2 regions of the Mannheimia indoligenes genome follow, and region 1 is predicted to be linked to the other one. Evidence: riboswitches for the same ligand, from Rfam matches in the RefSeq annotation. Region 1 holds a riboswitch; the other holds the start of a gene.
The links. Region 1 has a riboswitch for thiamine pyrophosphate ahead of thiE (thiamine phosphate synthase). Riboswitches for the same ligand answer to the same signal wherever they lie in the genome.

Region 2: another riboswitch for thiamine pyrophosphate. It lies ahead of V6W77_RS02695 (ABC transporter ATP-binding protein); the one in region 1 lies ahead of thiE (thiamine phosphate synthase).

The regions. Positions count from the first base shown of each region.
Region 1 covers NZ_JBAJJM010000010.1:92,685-100,217, reverse strand. Annotated here, with positions in the region: gene V6W77_RS07975 (Tex family protein) at 1-328, shown strand, start outside; gene V6W77_RS07970 (SDR family NAD(P)-dependent oxidoreductase) at 371-1,192, opposite strand; gene V6W77_RS07965 (nitroreductase family protein) at 1,194-1,757, opposite strand; gene sppA (signal peptide peptidase SppA) at 1,862-3,718, shown strand; TPP riboswitch at 3,798-3,894, shown strand; gene thiE (thiamine phosphate synthase) at 3,956-5,476, shown strand; gene V6W77_RS07950 (MFS transporter) at 5,523-6,836, opposite strand; gene thiM (hydroxyethylthiazole kinase) at 6,829-7,533, opposite strand, start outside.
Region 2 covers NZ_JBAJJM010000004.1:11,531-19,063, forward strand. Annotated here, with positions in the region: gene brnQ (branched-chain amino acid transport system II carrier protein) at 1-213, opposite strand, end outside; gene fabG (3-oxoacyl-ACP reductase FabG) at 385-1,107, opposite strand; gene V6W77_RS02675 (hypothetical protein) at 1,129-1,605, opposite strand; gene fabD (ACP S-malonyltransferase) at 1,623-2,558, opposite strand; gene V6W77_RS02685 (epoxyqueuosine reductase QueH) at 2,662-3,408, opposite strand; gene ispB (octaprenyl diphosphate synthase) at 3,511-4,506, opposite strand; TPP riboswitch at 4,624-4,714, shown strand; gene V6W77_RS02695 (ABC transporter ATP-binding protein) at 4,789-5,508, shown strand; gene V6W77_RS02700 (ABC transporter permease) at 5,508-6,272, shown strand; gene tenA (thiaminase II) at 6,288-6,935, shown strand; gene V6W77_RS02710 (ABC transporter substrate-binding protein) at 6,953-7,533, shown strand, end outside.

The DNA of each region.
Region 1 (7,533 bases):
TGGGGCTTTCGTGGATATCGGTGTTCATCAAGACGGCTTAGTGCATATTTCAATGCTGTCAAACTCTTTTGTCGAAGATCCGCACACGGTAGTTAAAGCCGGTGATGTGGTGAAAGTCAAAGTATTGGAAGTGGATGCTGCCCGTAAGCGTATCGCTCTCTCAATGCGTTTAGACGATAAACCTACCGAGAAAAGTGAAGCTGCAAGCGGTCGAAATTCAGCGGAAATTCGCAAAAATCCGCAAAAAAATGACCGCTTGCAACGTGATAACCGCAACGCATTTGGTAACAATGCCTTTGCCGATGCGTTGAAAGGGTGGAAGAAGTAATCAAAAAAATAAGGATGCGTTTGCATCCTTATTTTTTATCAATCATCCACCAAACTTCCTATTCATATAATCAAAGGCTACGGTTGGTAAAATCCGTCTTAGCCACCAAAATAATTTGGTAGGGAAGGTTACTTGATAACGTGCTTTCGGCTTTTCGGCATTCAGTGCTTTTAAACAGGCTCTAGCACAGGCAGTTGCCGGTAAGGTAAAAGGATTGGCATTGCCTTTGGTGGTTAAACGTTGATATTGGCTCTGGTTGAGGGCTTTGTGATAGGAGTTTTCCACATCAATATATTGTTCTAATTTTGCCACTGAGTTTGGGCGGAAGTTACTTTGAATCGGACCGGGTTGAATCAGCGAAACATAAATATTAGAGCCGTGCAGCTCGCAACGTAAGGTATCAGCAAGTCCTTCTAAGGCAAATTTAGTCGCGTTATAAGCCCCACGATAATGCATTGCGGCAAAACCTAAAATGCTACTGTTGATTAAAATTCTACCGTGATTTTGCTCTCGGAAGATTTTCATTGCGTGATGAATAACTTCCCAAGTCCCAAACACATTGGTTTCAAAAATTTCTTGCAACGCAGCTTTTGGCACATCTTCTACACAGCCAGGCTGACCATAGCCGGCATTGCAAAAAATTGCATCTAATTGACCGCTTGTTTGAATATATTGAAAGGCATTTTGGATATGTTCTGAATGGGTTACATCAAGCAAAAGGCATTCAAACCCTTCTGATTTTAACCGCTCGACATCTTGTTCTTTTCGGCAGCTGGCGATCACTCGCCAGCCTGCATCTCTGAGATGATGTGCAGTCGCATATCCAATGCCGGAAGAGCAACCTGTGATTAAAATTGTTTTCATTTTATCTTATATAGTTTACAAAACCATCTAAACTCTCGCTTTCCGGAGCGAGAGCGATTTTGCCTTCTTCCTCAGGCGAACCGAGCATAATTAAGGCGATCACTTGATCTTGTTCTTGACAGCCAAAAGCAGAGCGAAGAGCTGAGCCATTTACCCATTTATTGGTGATCCAAACTGTATCAAAGCCGAGTGAATTTGCGGCTAGTTGAATGGCATAGCTGCTACAACCGGCAGTTATCATCTGCTCCCAAGTGGGTACTTTTGCAATACTATGATCTAACTTCGCAATTACACCAATAATCATAGGGGCTTGATTAGATAACTTTTCCGCTTTTTTCAAACGTTCTTCGCCCATATCAAATTCTTCAACCGCAGCTTTGAAGAGCTCGCAAAGTTGTGGCATTCCGCTTTTTTCAATCACCACAAAACGATAAGGTTTTAATTTGCCGTGATCAGGCACTCGCAATCCTGCTTTTAAAATTTGTTCAAGTTGTTCGGGAGTTGGGGCTTTATCACCAAATTTTTTATTAGAACGGCGATGATGTAATAGATCTAAGATTTGCATAAACATTACCTTTTATGAATTTCTTTTGGTTTAAGAATAGCATATTTTATTCATTCCGTGATTGCTTTATACTGTGCTGACTGTTTTATTTTTAGGGATTTATGATGTTAAATATGCTAAAAGCGATTTATAAAATGTTTCGCTGTATTAGAGAGTGTGTTATTAACCTCTTTTTTATCTTATTTATTCTATTCTTAGTGCCTGTGGTTGGGTTTATTACTTCTTCGCAAAACACGCAAAAACCTGTTTTTACACAAGGGGCGTTACGTTTAAATTTAGATGGTTATTTGGTGGATAATCGCGAAGAATTTACTGATTTCTACCGCTTGCTTCAATCTGAACTAGGCGGAGCCGAGCCCTTTAAAATTTCAACTTTTGATGTAGTGCAGGCGATTAGCAAAGCGAAAAATGATCCGCAAATTACAGGATTAGTGCTGGATTTGCATAATTTACAAAATGCTGATTTTTCCTCTTTAGATTTTATTGGTAATGAAATTAATAGCTTCAAAGAATCAGGCAAACCGGTTATTGCTATTGGTGAGCAATATTCACAAAAGCAATATTATCTTGCCTCATTCGCCGATGAAATTTATTTAAATAAAGCGGGTTCTGTGGAGCTTCAAGGCTTAAGCTATTCCAATACTTATTTCAAAACCTTGTTAGATAAAATTGAAGCTGAACCACATATTTTCCGTGTAGGTACTTACAAATCAGCAGTTGAGCCTTTTATGCGTGATGATATGTCTGAAGAGGCTAAACAAAATGCTCGAGGTTGGCTCAATGGTACTTGGCAACAAACGGTGGAAATGATCGCTCACAACCGTAAAATTGAACCAACAGAAATTAATTTATCTGCCGAAAACTATATTGAAAAATATAAAGCTGCAAAAGGCGATGATGCTCAGTTCGCCTTAAATCAAAAGTGGGTAACACAGCTAGTGTCTAACCAAGAAAGCAAAGCAAAGTTGATCGAGAAATTTGGTGAAAACAGTGAGGGAGCGTATAACCACATTGAATTTTCAGACTATGAACTTGAGCTAAATGACCGTTTTGCTGATATCAACGCTCCTAAAATTGCCGTTGTGAATGTGGAAGGGGCAATTATAACAGGCGAGAGCGACCAATCAGGTGTGGGTAGTGAAACTATTGTAAAATTACTGCAAGAAGCAAGAGCCGATAAAAACGTAGAAGGTTTGATTTTACGTATTAATAGTCCGGGTGGAAGTGCGATGGCATCAGAGCTTATTCGCCAAGAAGTGGAAGCATTCCAAAAAGAAGGTAAGCCAGTCGTTGCTTCAATGGGGGGAATGGCGGCATCAGGCGGTTATTGGATTGCGGCAACCAGCGATAAAATTATCGCCAGCCCAAATACCATCACCGGCTCAATCGGCATTTTTGGTTTAGCGGTAACTTTTGAAAAAACAGCTAAAAACTTAGGCGTGAGTGAAGATGGTATTGCAACTTCTGCACTTGCTGAGCCAATCGGTTTGAAAAGCCTACCGAAAGAGCAAGGTGAAGTGCTGCAAATCGGCATTGAAAATGGCTATGACCGTTTCTTAGAGCTGGTTTCTCGTGGCAGAAATATGTCAAAAGAGGCGGTAGATAAGGTCGCTCAAGGGCAAGTTTGGCTAGGCTCTGATGCACTAAAACACGGTTTAGTTGATGAGTTAGGCAATTTTAATGTGGCTTTTGTTACCTTATCTGATCTAATTAATCAAAAACGTGAAGCACAGAGCAAAGCAAAGGTTGAGCGATTCGGTTTACAATGGTTTGCCGAACAAGACGACAGCCTATTTGGCACGCTTGCCCGTGATTTCAAAACTCAGCTACAAGTGAGCCTGACTAACTGGCTTAATTTACCTGTGCTGAAGCAATCGCAGAAACAAATAGAAATCCTTTCACGTTTTAATGATCCAAAACAGATGTATCTATACTGTTTAAATTGCGGAAAAGTAAATTAATCAATGCTAACAAGCAGTTCATTTTTCAGAAAATTTTGCCAATTTTTTGTGGAAAATAACCGCTTATAAGCTATACTAAAAATGCTTGTCGGAGTGCCATAGGGCTGAGATCGCAACTGCGAGATCCGTCGAACCTGTAGGTTAGTACCTGCGTAGGGAACAAGTTTTAACATTCAATTTTACCTATTGCCACATCTCTGACAAGCAAACCCTAACTTTAAAAAAGAGGATTTTGCGATGTCTATTTCTAATACCCATCAACCTAAAGTGATTTGGACGGTTGCCGGTTCAGATTCTTGTGCCGGAGCAGGGCTACAAACCGATTTACATACCTTTCACGATTTTAATTTAGTTGGTTGTTCGGTGGTTACGTCTGTTACTGCCCAACATCCACACGGCGTGCTTTGTGTAACACCTGTTGATGATCACACTTTCCGCCGGCAGTTTGAAGCGTTACTCATTCAAGGCTATCCAAATGCAATCAAAATTGGCTTACTTTGTTCACAGGCTCAAGTTGAGATTTTATGTGAATATATCCAAAAAATTCGATTAGAAAGTAAAAACTATTGCTTTGTAGTTTACGATCCTGTTGCGGTAGCAAGTAGCGGACAGGCTCTCTCAGACAGTATTTTATTACCCGTAGTGCAAGAAAAACTCTATCCGTTAGTTGATCTGATTACACCAAATGGAACTGAATTAGCCCTATTGAGCGAGACTGAAATTAATAGGTTTGATGATGTGAAAACTGCTGCTCAAATGCTTATTTCACAAGGTGTGAAGGCAGTTTTAGCCAAAGGCGGACATTTTGAATGGCAGGGCGAAACGGTAAGTGATTATCTGCTTAACTCCCAAGACATTTTTTCCTTTTCCCACCTAAGACTGCAAAGTGTTAATACACACGGTACAGGTTGTACCTATGCTTCTGCGGTGGGTTCAATGTTAGCCAAAGGTTTTGATTTGCCTGATGCCGTAACCGTTGCTACTGCGTATTTACAAAAAGGTTTATCTGAAAAAGAAGGGAGAGGGCAAACTGCACTAAGTTCGTTATGCCACACAGGCTACCCGGAAGATATTGATTTCTTCCCTCAAACCGCACTGGTTTCTGCACCGCTCAATTTGCTGAAAAAACCTTTTGCAGCAACTGATTATCAGCTTGGGCTTTATCCTGTGGTTGAGAGTTTTGAGTGGATTGAGCGTTTAATTTCAGCTGGGGTGAAAACTTTGCAAATTCGGGTGAAAAATCGACCGCTTGCAGAGGTTGAAAATGAAATTGCCCAAAGTGTAGCACTTGCCAAGCAGCATAATGTGCGTTTATTTGTGAATGATTACTGGCAGTTAGCGGTGAAATACCAAGCCTACGGTGTGCATTTGGGGCAGGAAGATTTAGCTACTGCCGATTTGCAGGCGATTCAGCAAGCAGGCTTGCGTTTAGGCGTTTCCACTCACGGCTATTTTGAAATTATGCGAGCCTTAGCAATTCAACCTTCTTATATTGCATTTGGACACGTTTTCCCAACGCAGACAAAGGAAATGCCATCGCAGCCACAGGGACTGATTAATTTAGCGAAATATGTCGATCTGGTTGCACCACTTCAAATTCCAACGGTAGCAATTGGCGGAATTAATGAAGACAGAATTGAAAATGTGATGAGCACCGGTGTAGGCAGTGCTGCAGTGGTGAGTGCCATTACGCAGGCTACAGATTGGCAACAAGCGGTTAAAAATCTGGAAAAATTTGCAAGTGGCTGGAACGAATAGTTAAAGTATAGTTAGGCGGACGCAAGTTCCGCCTAATTTGTTTCAGTTAAATCTCCGCCAATTCCAAATCTTTAGTTTCGTGAACCTGCCACAATGCCCAAAAGCTTAACAATGAGGCGACAGATAAATAACCTCCAACCCCAAATAAGCCGAAGTTTTCGTTAATTTTAACCGCAATAATGGTAAATACACTCGCCCCTAAAATACCTGCTGCGGTGTAGGCAAGGGAGGCTCCTGTGTATCGTACTTCTGTTGGAAAAAGTTCGGGTAGAATGACTGCCATTGGTCCAAAACTTAAGCCTATTAAGATCATTCCGATGGTTAAGAAAATAAAGATTGAGGTTGGTGTGCCATTTTCTAGAAAAAACGGCATTATTAAGCCGTAAATTACGGTTGCCCCTGTGGCGATGAGTAGTAATAAACGGCGACCGATGCGGTCGGAATATAAGCCTGAGAAGAAAATGGCGATCCCGAAAATCACGGATGTGATCAGCAAATATTGGGTGTAGAGATTTGCCGGCAAGCCTAAACCTGTGGCGTAACCTGCTTTAGACACCGCAACAGGGCTTTTTATGAAAATCGGGGTAAAGGCAACTAAAATGTAGAATAGCACATAGCCTGCGGTGGCAATTAATACGCCGATCATAAATGGCTTGAAATGCTTGCTAAAGAGTGTTTTAAGTGGCGTGTGGCGGTTTTTTCCTTGTTGTTCTGCCTTGAGGAAAATTGGGCTTTCGCTAATTTTTATGCGGATATATAAGCCGATAAAAATCATCACAATAGAGGCAACAAACGGAATTCGCCACGCCCAATCCAGAAAAGCTTGTTCGCCATAAATGAGATTAACTAAGTAGAATGCCCCATTGGCTAATAGCAAGCCGATAGGAGCTCCCATTTGCGGAAAAATACCAAAAAATGCCCGCTTGTTTTTGGGGGCGTGTTCGGTGGCGACTAATGCAGCTCCGCCCCATTCTCCCCCTAAGCCCAAACCTTGCCCGATACGGCATAAGCAGAGCAGTACCGTTGCCCAAATACCAATAGCGGCATAGTTTGGCAGTAAACCAATCGCTACTGTGGATAAGCCCATCAATAAAAGCGAGGCAATAAGGGTTTGTTTACGTCCATATTTATCGCCGAAATGCCCGAAAATGATCGACCCCATCGGGCGAGTGAAAAAGGCAAGGGCAAGAACGGAAAGCGACATTAATTGATTGGAAACAGGGTCATCACTATTGAAAAACTGCACGTTAAATACCAGTACTGCAGCCATTGTGTAGATATAGTTATCAAAGTATTCAATTGCCGTGCCAACCATTGAGGCAACGGCAACTTTTGTCGGACTCGATTGTAGGCTAGACATATTCCACCTCCGCATATTGCTCAACCGTTTCCGGTATTAAAGCCCCTAATTCATCTAAAAGATTGACTGCAAATTGCCCGTATTGGGTTGGTTTGAGGGATTTTGCTGCAACTTCGCCGGCAACCGCATAAGCGGTACAAGCCTCAACCAGTGCGTTGAAATAGCGTTTTTTCTCAGCAACGGCTAAAAATGCACCGCACACGGCACTTAATAAACAGCCTGAAGCGGTAATTTGTGGGAACATTGGGCTGCCGTTTTTAAGTAACGCAGTGCGTAAGCCATCGCTTACTACATCGGTTTCGCCACTAATGGCAACTAAGGTTTTATAGCGTTTAGCAACTTGTTGAGCGATTTCCACAAGGCTATGTGAGCCTTCGCCGGCATCAACGCCTTTAGCCTGCCATTTTACGCCTGCGAGGGTGGCAAGTTCTCCTGCATTGCCTCGAATGGCGGTGAATTGGATTTCGTTAAGCAAGATTTCAACTGTTTGGCGGCGAAAAGAGGTTGCTCCAACGCCGACAGGGTCAAGAATTACAGGAATGCCTAAACGGTTTGCCGTTTTACCGGCAAGCACCATTGCTTCCACTTCTTTGCCGATTAATGTGCCGATATTAATTACCACTGCCGAGCTTAATTGAGGCACGGCTTCCATCTCCTCAATGGCAGCCGCCATAATGGGCGAAGCCCCGAGAGCTAA
Region 2 (7,533 bases), on a different contig from region 1:
TTTGCTCAACGCTTCTTTGTAACCACCTTGATAGTAACCGCTCACGGCAATTCCGAGCAGTGGCAAACCCACACCGGTAATCACAAAGCCAATAATAGAAGGCAGAAAATCAACGCCACTATCTAAACCGAGTTTTGGCGGAAAAATTAAGTTACCCGCCCCAAAGAAAATCGCAAAGAGCATAAAGCCCACGATGAAGGTATTTTTAGTCATAATAATTACTACTTAAAAATTAAAAGGAAAGACATTAAAAAAATAAGGGGAGAATTGTGCCATATTTGCCAACTTCTTGCAAAAAAAGACCGCTTGATATTATGGAAAAATGCGTTTTTAGAAAAGAAAAGTCGGCAAATTGCCGACTTTTAACAAAATAGAAAGGAAATATTAACCCATATATAACCCACCATTCACGTGAATGGTTTCTCCGTTGATATAACGTGCATCATCTGAGGCTAAGAATGCTACTGCTTTTGCAATATCTTGTGGAGAGCCAAGTTCGCCAGCCGGAATTTGACTTAAGATTGCATTGCGTTGATCTTCGTTTAGTTCATCGGTCATATCTGTTGCGATAAAGCCCGGTGCAACGACGTTTACCGTAATGCCACGGCTTGCGACTTCTTTCGCAAGTGATTTAGAGAAACCGACTAAGCCTGCTTTTGCCGCACAATAGTTAGTTTGCCCCGGATTACCCATTGAGCCAACTACAGAACCAATGCTGATGATACGACCGCCTTTTTTCATCATTGGGCGTAAAACAGCTTTAGACAAACGATAAACTGATGTAAGGTTAGTTTGAATGATGTCGAACCAATCATCATCTTTCATACGCATTAATAAACCATCACGGGTGATGCCTGCGTTATTCACTAATACATCCACATCACCAAAGGTTTCTTTAATCTGTTTTAACACAGAATCAATAGATTCTGCATCTGCCACGTTTAGCACTAAACCTTTACCATTTTCGCCTAAGTAAGCAGAAATAGACTCCGCACCTTTTTCAGAGGTTGCTGTACCAACGACGGTATAGCCTTTTGCGACTAATTCTTCGGCAATTGCTTTGCCGATACCACGAGTTGCACCTGTAACTAATGCGATTTTGCTCATACATTCTCCTATAAAAGACGATTAAAGCGTTAAAATATAAAAAATAAAAAGAATAATAAAGTAGTTTATCACAGTGGTTGAACCACCGAATAACGCATATTTAACTGCTGAACCTTGCTGTGGATAAATCCAACGTGGGCGAGCAAACGCCCATATTGTTGAGACTATCAATAATCCTAAACTACTTAATAAATAAATTTGAAATAAAACGACCGCACCTTTTGGATCACCTTTGCTTAACAGCACGCCATAAATAGCCCACGCTTGAATGGCGGCGGTAGTAAGTGCGGCTCCGCCAATAAACGCTCGGCGAATTTTCGGATTGATAGCCAAAAAGTAAGCTAAAAATGAGCAGGCAGCGGCAACCGAAAGCATACCAAATTGTTTAAATATGGAACTACTTCCAAGCGGATCGACATTACTAAACATATAGCTGGCAGGCACTATGACTAAGGCAATCAATACACTGAACAGCATAAATAAAGTTTCTTTGCTCATTTTATCGCTGATTGAAATTAGGCTTGAACTGCCTCAAGGCTGGCAACATCGTTTACCGCTTGTGCTGATAACTCTTTCACAATACGGCTTGTTAAACCGGTTAATACTTTGTTTGGACCGATTTCATAAAGCGTTGTGATGCCATCTTGTGCCATTTTTTCAACGGTTTCTGTCCAACGCACAGGGCTATAAAGCTGACGAACAAGTGCGTTGCGGATGGTATCTGCATCGCTTTCAACTGCCACATCCACGTTGTTAATAACAGGTACAAGCGGTTGATTTAGCGTGATATTTTGCAATGCTGCGGCTAATTTTTCCGCAGCCGGTTTCATTAACGCACAGTGTGAAGGCACGCTCACTGCTAATGGTAACGCACGTTTTGCCCCAGAAGCTTTGCATAATTCACCTGCTTTTTCTGCTGCCGCTTTTGTACCGGCAATTACTACTTGCCCCGGTGAGTTAAAGTTTACTGCTGAAACAATTTCACCTGTTTCAGTTGCTGCTTGTTCGCACGCCTTGATAATCGCTTCATTGTCTAAACCGATAATCGCATACATTGCTCCGCTACCTGCCGGCACGGCTTCTTGCATTGCGTTACCACGCAATTCAACTAATTTGATGGCATCTTGGAAGTTTAACACGCCGGCACAAACTAGGGCAGAGTACTCACCTAAACTATGACCTGCCATCACAGAGGGTTTTAATTCAGGGTATTTTTCTTGCCATACACGGAAAATCGCCACCGATGCGGCTAATAAAGCAGGTTGAGTGCGTTGAGTTTGCCCTAATTCTTCCGCTGTGCCATTTTGAACTAAATCCCATAAATCATAGCTAAGCACATCACTTGCTTGTTTGAAGGTTTCTTCTACGATTGGATATTGTGTAGCAAGGTCTGCAAGCATTCCGATAGCTTGTGAGCCTTGACCGGGAAAAACCATAGCGAATTTTGACATTTTTTATTCCTCTTTTAAATTGTAACCTGTAGGGGAAAATTGCAATTTGCCCCTACGATGTAACCTTGCAAATTTTTGGTGAAATCTGACCGCTTGTAGTAGATTAATCTGGCGAATAATACAGTTTACCGATCTCAATTCGCTCACGCCCAGTTTCCAATCGCCATTTGTTGCTATCACGCAGGGAATAAACGCAACCGCAATATTCCTGCTGATAGAAGCGTTCACGCTTACTGATTTCGATCATACGCTGAGAACCACCGCCTTTTCGCCAGTTGTAATCCCAGTAAACCACATCATCAAATTTAGCGGCGGCACGGTGTCCGCAGTCGTTGATTTGGTTCATATCTTTCCAGCGAGAAATACCTAAGCAACTGGTAAAGACCGGGAAGCCGTTGTTGTGGGCGTATTCCGCCGCTTTTTCAAAACGCATATCGAAACACATTGTGCAGCGAATGCCTCGTTCAGGTTCCCATTCCATACCTTTGGCTTTTTTGAACCACTCTTTGCGGTCGTTTTCGTAGTCGTCATCTAAATCGATAAACGGAATACCCCACTTTTCAGCAAAGCGGATATTCTCTTCCTTGCGAATGAGATACTCCTTGAGTGGGTGAATGTTCGGGTTATAGAAATAGATGGTAAATTCAATGCCGGAGGCGTGAATTGCTTCCATCACTTCGCCCGAACACGGAGCACAGCAAGAGTGCAACAGCAACTTATTGTGTCCGTTCGGAAGAGTTAATTTCTCACGCACAAACGGGGCGTTTGGGTCTTTTTTTTGATTTTGAGCTCTGCGTCTAGCACGCACGCTTTCAATATGTTCTTGAGGTTGTTGGTTTTGTTCTGTCATTGTTATGTAGGGGCAAATAACATTTGCCCAAAAGAATTATAGGTTATGGAGCAAATATCATTTGCCCCTACAAGCGGTTAAATTTATCTGATTTTTTGCAAATTAATAGGATCTATCCACCGACAAATATGCCAATGAAATCAATGCCTGTTTATATTCGCTCTCAGGCAATACCGCTAACGCATCGACCGCTTTTTGGGCTTCTTCACGGGCTTTTTGCATTGCGTAGTCGAGAGATTTGTGTTCCGTCATAATGGCTAAAACGTCTGGAATTTGCTCCAATTCACCACCGTTTTCAATTGCATTGCGGATCAGCTCCACTTGAGCGGTTTTGCTTGCTTTTTCCGCTGCGTGCATTGCGTGTAAGAGCGGAAGCGTTGGTTTGCCTTCTACAAAGTCATCACCTACATTTTTGCCTAAACTTTCACTTTGGGCGGAGTAGTCTAAAATATCATCAACAAGTTGGAATGCCGTGCCTAAATAACAACCGTAATCTTTTAAGCCGTTTTCGATTTCTTCGCTTGCTTGTGCGGCAATTGCCACACATTGAGTCGCAGCTTCAAACAAACGTGCGGTTTTGTTGTAAATCACACGCATATAGTTTGCTTCTGTGGTGTTTGGGTCGTTCACATTCATTAATTGCTGAACTTCACCTTCTGCCAACGCATTGGTTGCCGAAGACATTACTTTTAATACACGAAGCGAGTCTAAATCCGTCATCATTTGAAAAGAACGAGTGTAGATATAATCGCCCACTAACACGCTTGCTGCATTGCCAAACACCGCATTTGCAGTATCTCGCCCACGACGTTTGTCGGATTCGTCCACCACATCATCGTGTAAAAGTGTTGCCGTATGTACAAACTCAATAAAAGCCGCCGCTGTAATATGTTTTTTACCTTGATAACCTAACGCACGGGCTGCAAGCACTGAAATTAATGGGCGAATGCGTTTGCCTCCGCCTGCGATAATGTAATGCCCAAGCTGGTTAATCAATAAGACTTCCGAATTAAGTTGAGCCAAAATTTCTGCGTTTACCGCTTGCATATCTTCATTTGCAAGGGCTTGAATTTGTTCGAGAGTTAATTGCGTAGCCATTTGTTTCCATCTGATTAGGTAAAATTTGCTCTACATTCTACCCTAAATCAGCCGTCTTCAAAAAGAATAATTTCAGAAAGCATTTGCATATCGGGCTAAATTTTCTTAGACTTGAGCTAATTTTAGTCGGGGTGCTGTTTTCAGCTGAGATGATACCCGTGAACCTGATTCAGTTAATACTGCCGTAGGAAACTAATGATGCCAAACTCAATCCCTATCTCTATTCTTTCGTCTTTTTCACGCGTTTCTTGCCTTACTCTAAATCGTTGATTTGGAGGCATTATGCACATTGAAATCCGCAATCTTTGCTTAACATTTGGCGAGCAAGTGCTATTTCAACATTTCAATTTTCAACTTAAAAAAGGAAGTTGGACCAGTCTATTAGGAGCAAGTGGTGTCGGAAAGTCAACACTTTTACGTATTATTGCAGGATTAGAAAGCGAAGCGATACAATCGGGTGAAATTTCTTTTGATCCCAACACTTGCATTGCGTGGTTAGCTCAAACCGACTCGCTTTATCCGTGGTTATCAATAATTGACAACGTTCAGTTACAGGCTTATTTAAGTGGTCAAAAATCAGCAGAAAGTCAAGAAAAAGCGATAAGCCTACTTGAGCAAGTCGGGCTAGGTGAGCATTTGCATAAGCGTTGTTATCAACTTTCGGGCGGTCAGCGGCAACGAGTGGCGTTAGCTCGCACGTTAATGCAAGAGGCAAATCTCATTTTAATGGATGAGCCATTCTCCGCCCTTGATGCAGTAACTCGCCATCAATTACAAGCCCTTGCCGTTGAGCTGTTGCGAGATAAAACGGTGTTGTTGATTACGCACGATCCGCAAGAAGCAATTCGTGTAAGCGATGAAATTCGCATTTTACGTCATCAACCTGCTGAAATTGCTCTAACTATTGCCCTAGAAGGCGACAGACCACGAGAACTTAACAATCACCGGCAATGGGTATTACAGCAACAATTATTTAATGAATTAACCGGCGGAGGAGAGTAATGCGTTCCTTTTTGCAAAAAATGCCACTTTTTCGACCGCTTGTGATTGCATTTAGCTTGTTTTTATTGTGGCAAGGGGCGGTTAGTTTTGGTGGAATGCCTGCTTATATGTTGCCTTCACCGCTTACGGTTTGGCAAAAGTTAATTGAAAATGCTCCGCTTCTTGCCACTCACGCTCAAATCACGTTATTGGAAATTGCATTAGGGTTGTTGCTAGGCTTTTTATTTGGGCTAGGCTCTGCATTATTACTAATTCGCTATCGCAGGTTGTCTAAATTCTTGCTGCCTTTACTTGTTATTTCTCAAGCTATTCCTGTGTTTGCTATAGCCCCACTTCTCGTACTGTGGTTTGGCTATGGGCTTGCTTCCAAAATTGTGATGACGGTGCTGATTATTTACTTCCCTGTAACTGCTGCCTGTTTTGATGGGTTACGCAATACACCAAAAACTTGGTTGGATTTGGCAAAAACCTTAGAGATTTCACCTATTGCAATGTTATTTAAAGTTCAGCTCCCTGCTGCGTTGCCATCACTGGCTTCAGGTTTACGCATTGCAGTGTCCGTTGCCCCTATTGGAGCTATTGTGGGGGAATGGGTAGGTTCATCACAAGGTTTAGGCTACTTAATGCTCCACGCTAACGCTCGTATGCAGACAGACTTGATGTTTGCCGCTCTTTTTATTTTGATTGTGATTGCATTATTACTCTACTTTGTTACCGATAAATTACTTAAACGCCTTGTACCTTGGGCTACACATTTACATTAATAAGAAGGAGAATTTATGTCTATTATTCAACAACTTACCGAAAAAGCAGGGCAATATTGGCTTGATTATATCGATCACGATTTTGTGAAACAACTTGCTAATGGCACGTTACCCAAACAGTGTTTTCAACACTATTTAAAGCAAGATTATCGTTTTTTGTTTCAATATAGCCGAGCAATTTCACTCGGTATTTTCAAGGCTGAACGGTTTGAAGATATTCATTTCGCCCAAAAAATGAATGAAGGATTACTGAGCGAAATTCAATTACACATTGATTATTGCAAGCAATGGGGCATTAAAGAGGAAGAACTTTTTGCAACGGAAGAATCGCCCGCTTGTGTTGCCTACACTCGTTATGTTTTAGATTGCGGAATGAAAGGCGGATTAGCAGAGCTTTATACCGCTCTTGCTCCTTGTACGATTGGCTATGCTGAAATTGCTCGCCGCATTGCTCCTTATTCTGGGGCGAATAATCCTTATCAAAGTTGGATTGATACTTACGCATCAAGTGGGTTTCAGCAAGACAGCCAAGCCTTTGCTGATTATTTGGCTAAACTCTATGAACCTTTAAATGAAACACAAAAAGCTGAATTACAACAAATTTTCAATACTGCCAGTCGTATGGAAGCTGCATTTTGGCAAATGGGGCTGGATTTAAGCTAACTAAAAAGGAGACATTTATGAAACTTCATCATACTTTATTTGCTGTTGCTGCACTGCTTTCAGCAAATAGCCTAATGGCAAAAGAAAAAATCAGCGTAATGTTAGATTGGTTTGTAAACCCGGACCACGCTGCTATTATCGTGGCACAACAAAAAGGTTATTTTGCCGAACAAGGTTTGGAGGTTGAAATTATTGAACCGGCTGATCCTTCTGTGCCACCCAAATTAGTCGCCGCAGGTAAGGCAGATTTAGCGGTGGATTATCAGCCGCAACTTCAACAACAAGTGGCACAAGGTTTGCCTCTAAGCCGTATAGGCACATTGGTTGCCACTCCTCTGAATAGTCTTGTTGTGCTGGATAACGGCAAGATCAATACCATTGCCGATCTGAAAGGTAAGAAGATTGGCTATTCCGTTAGCGGATTTGAAGATGCGTTACTTAAAGCAATGCTCTCTTCTGTTGATTTGAAAGAAAATGATGTTGAGCTGATTGATGTGAACTGGTCGCTATCGCCCTCATTACTTTCAGGGCAAGTTGATGCGGTAATTGGGGCTTTTCGTAATTTCGAGCTAAATCAACTTGCATTAGAACATCAAAA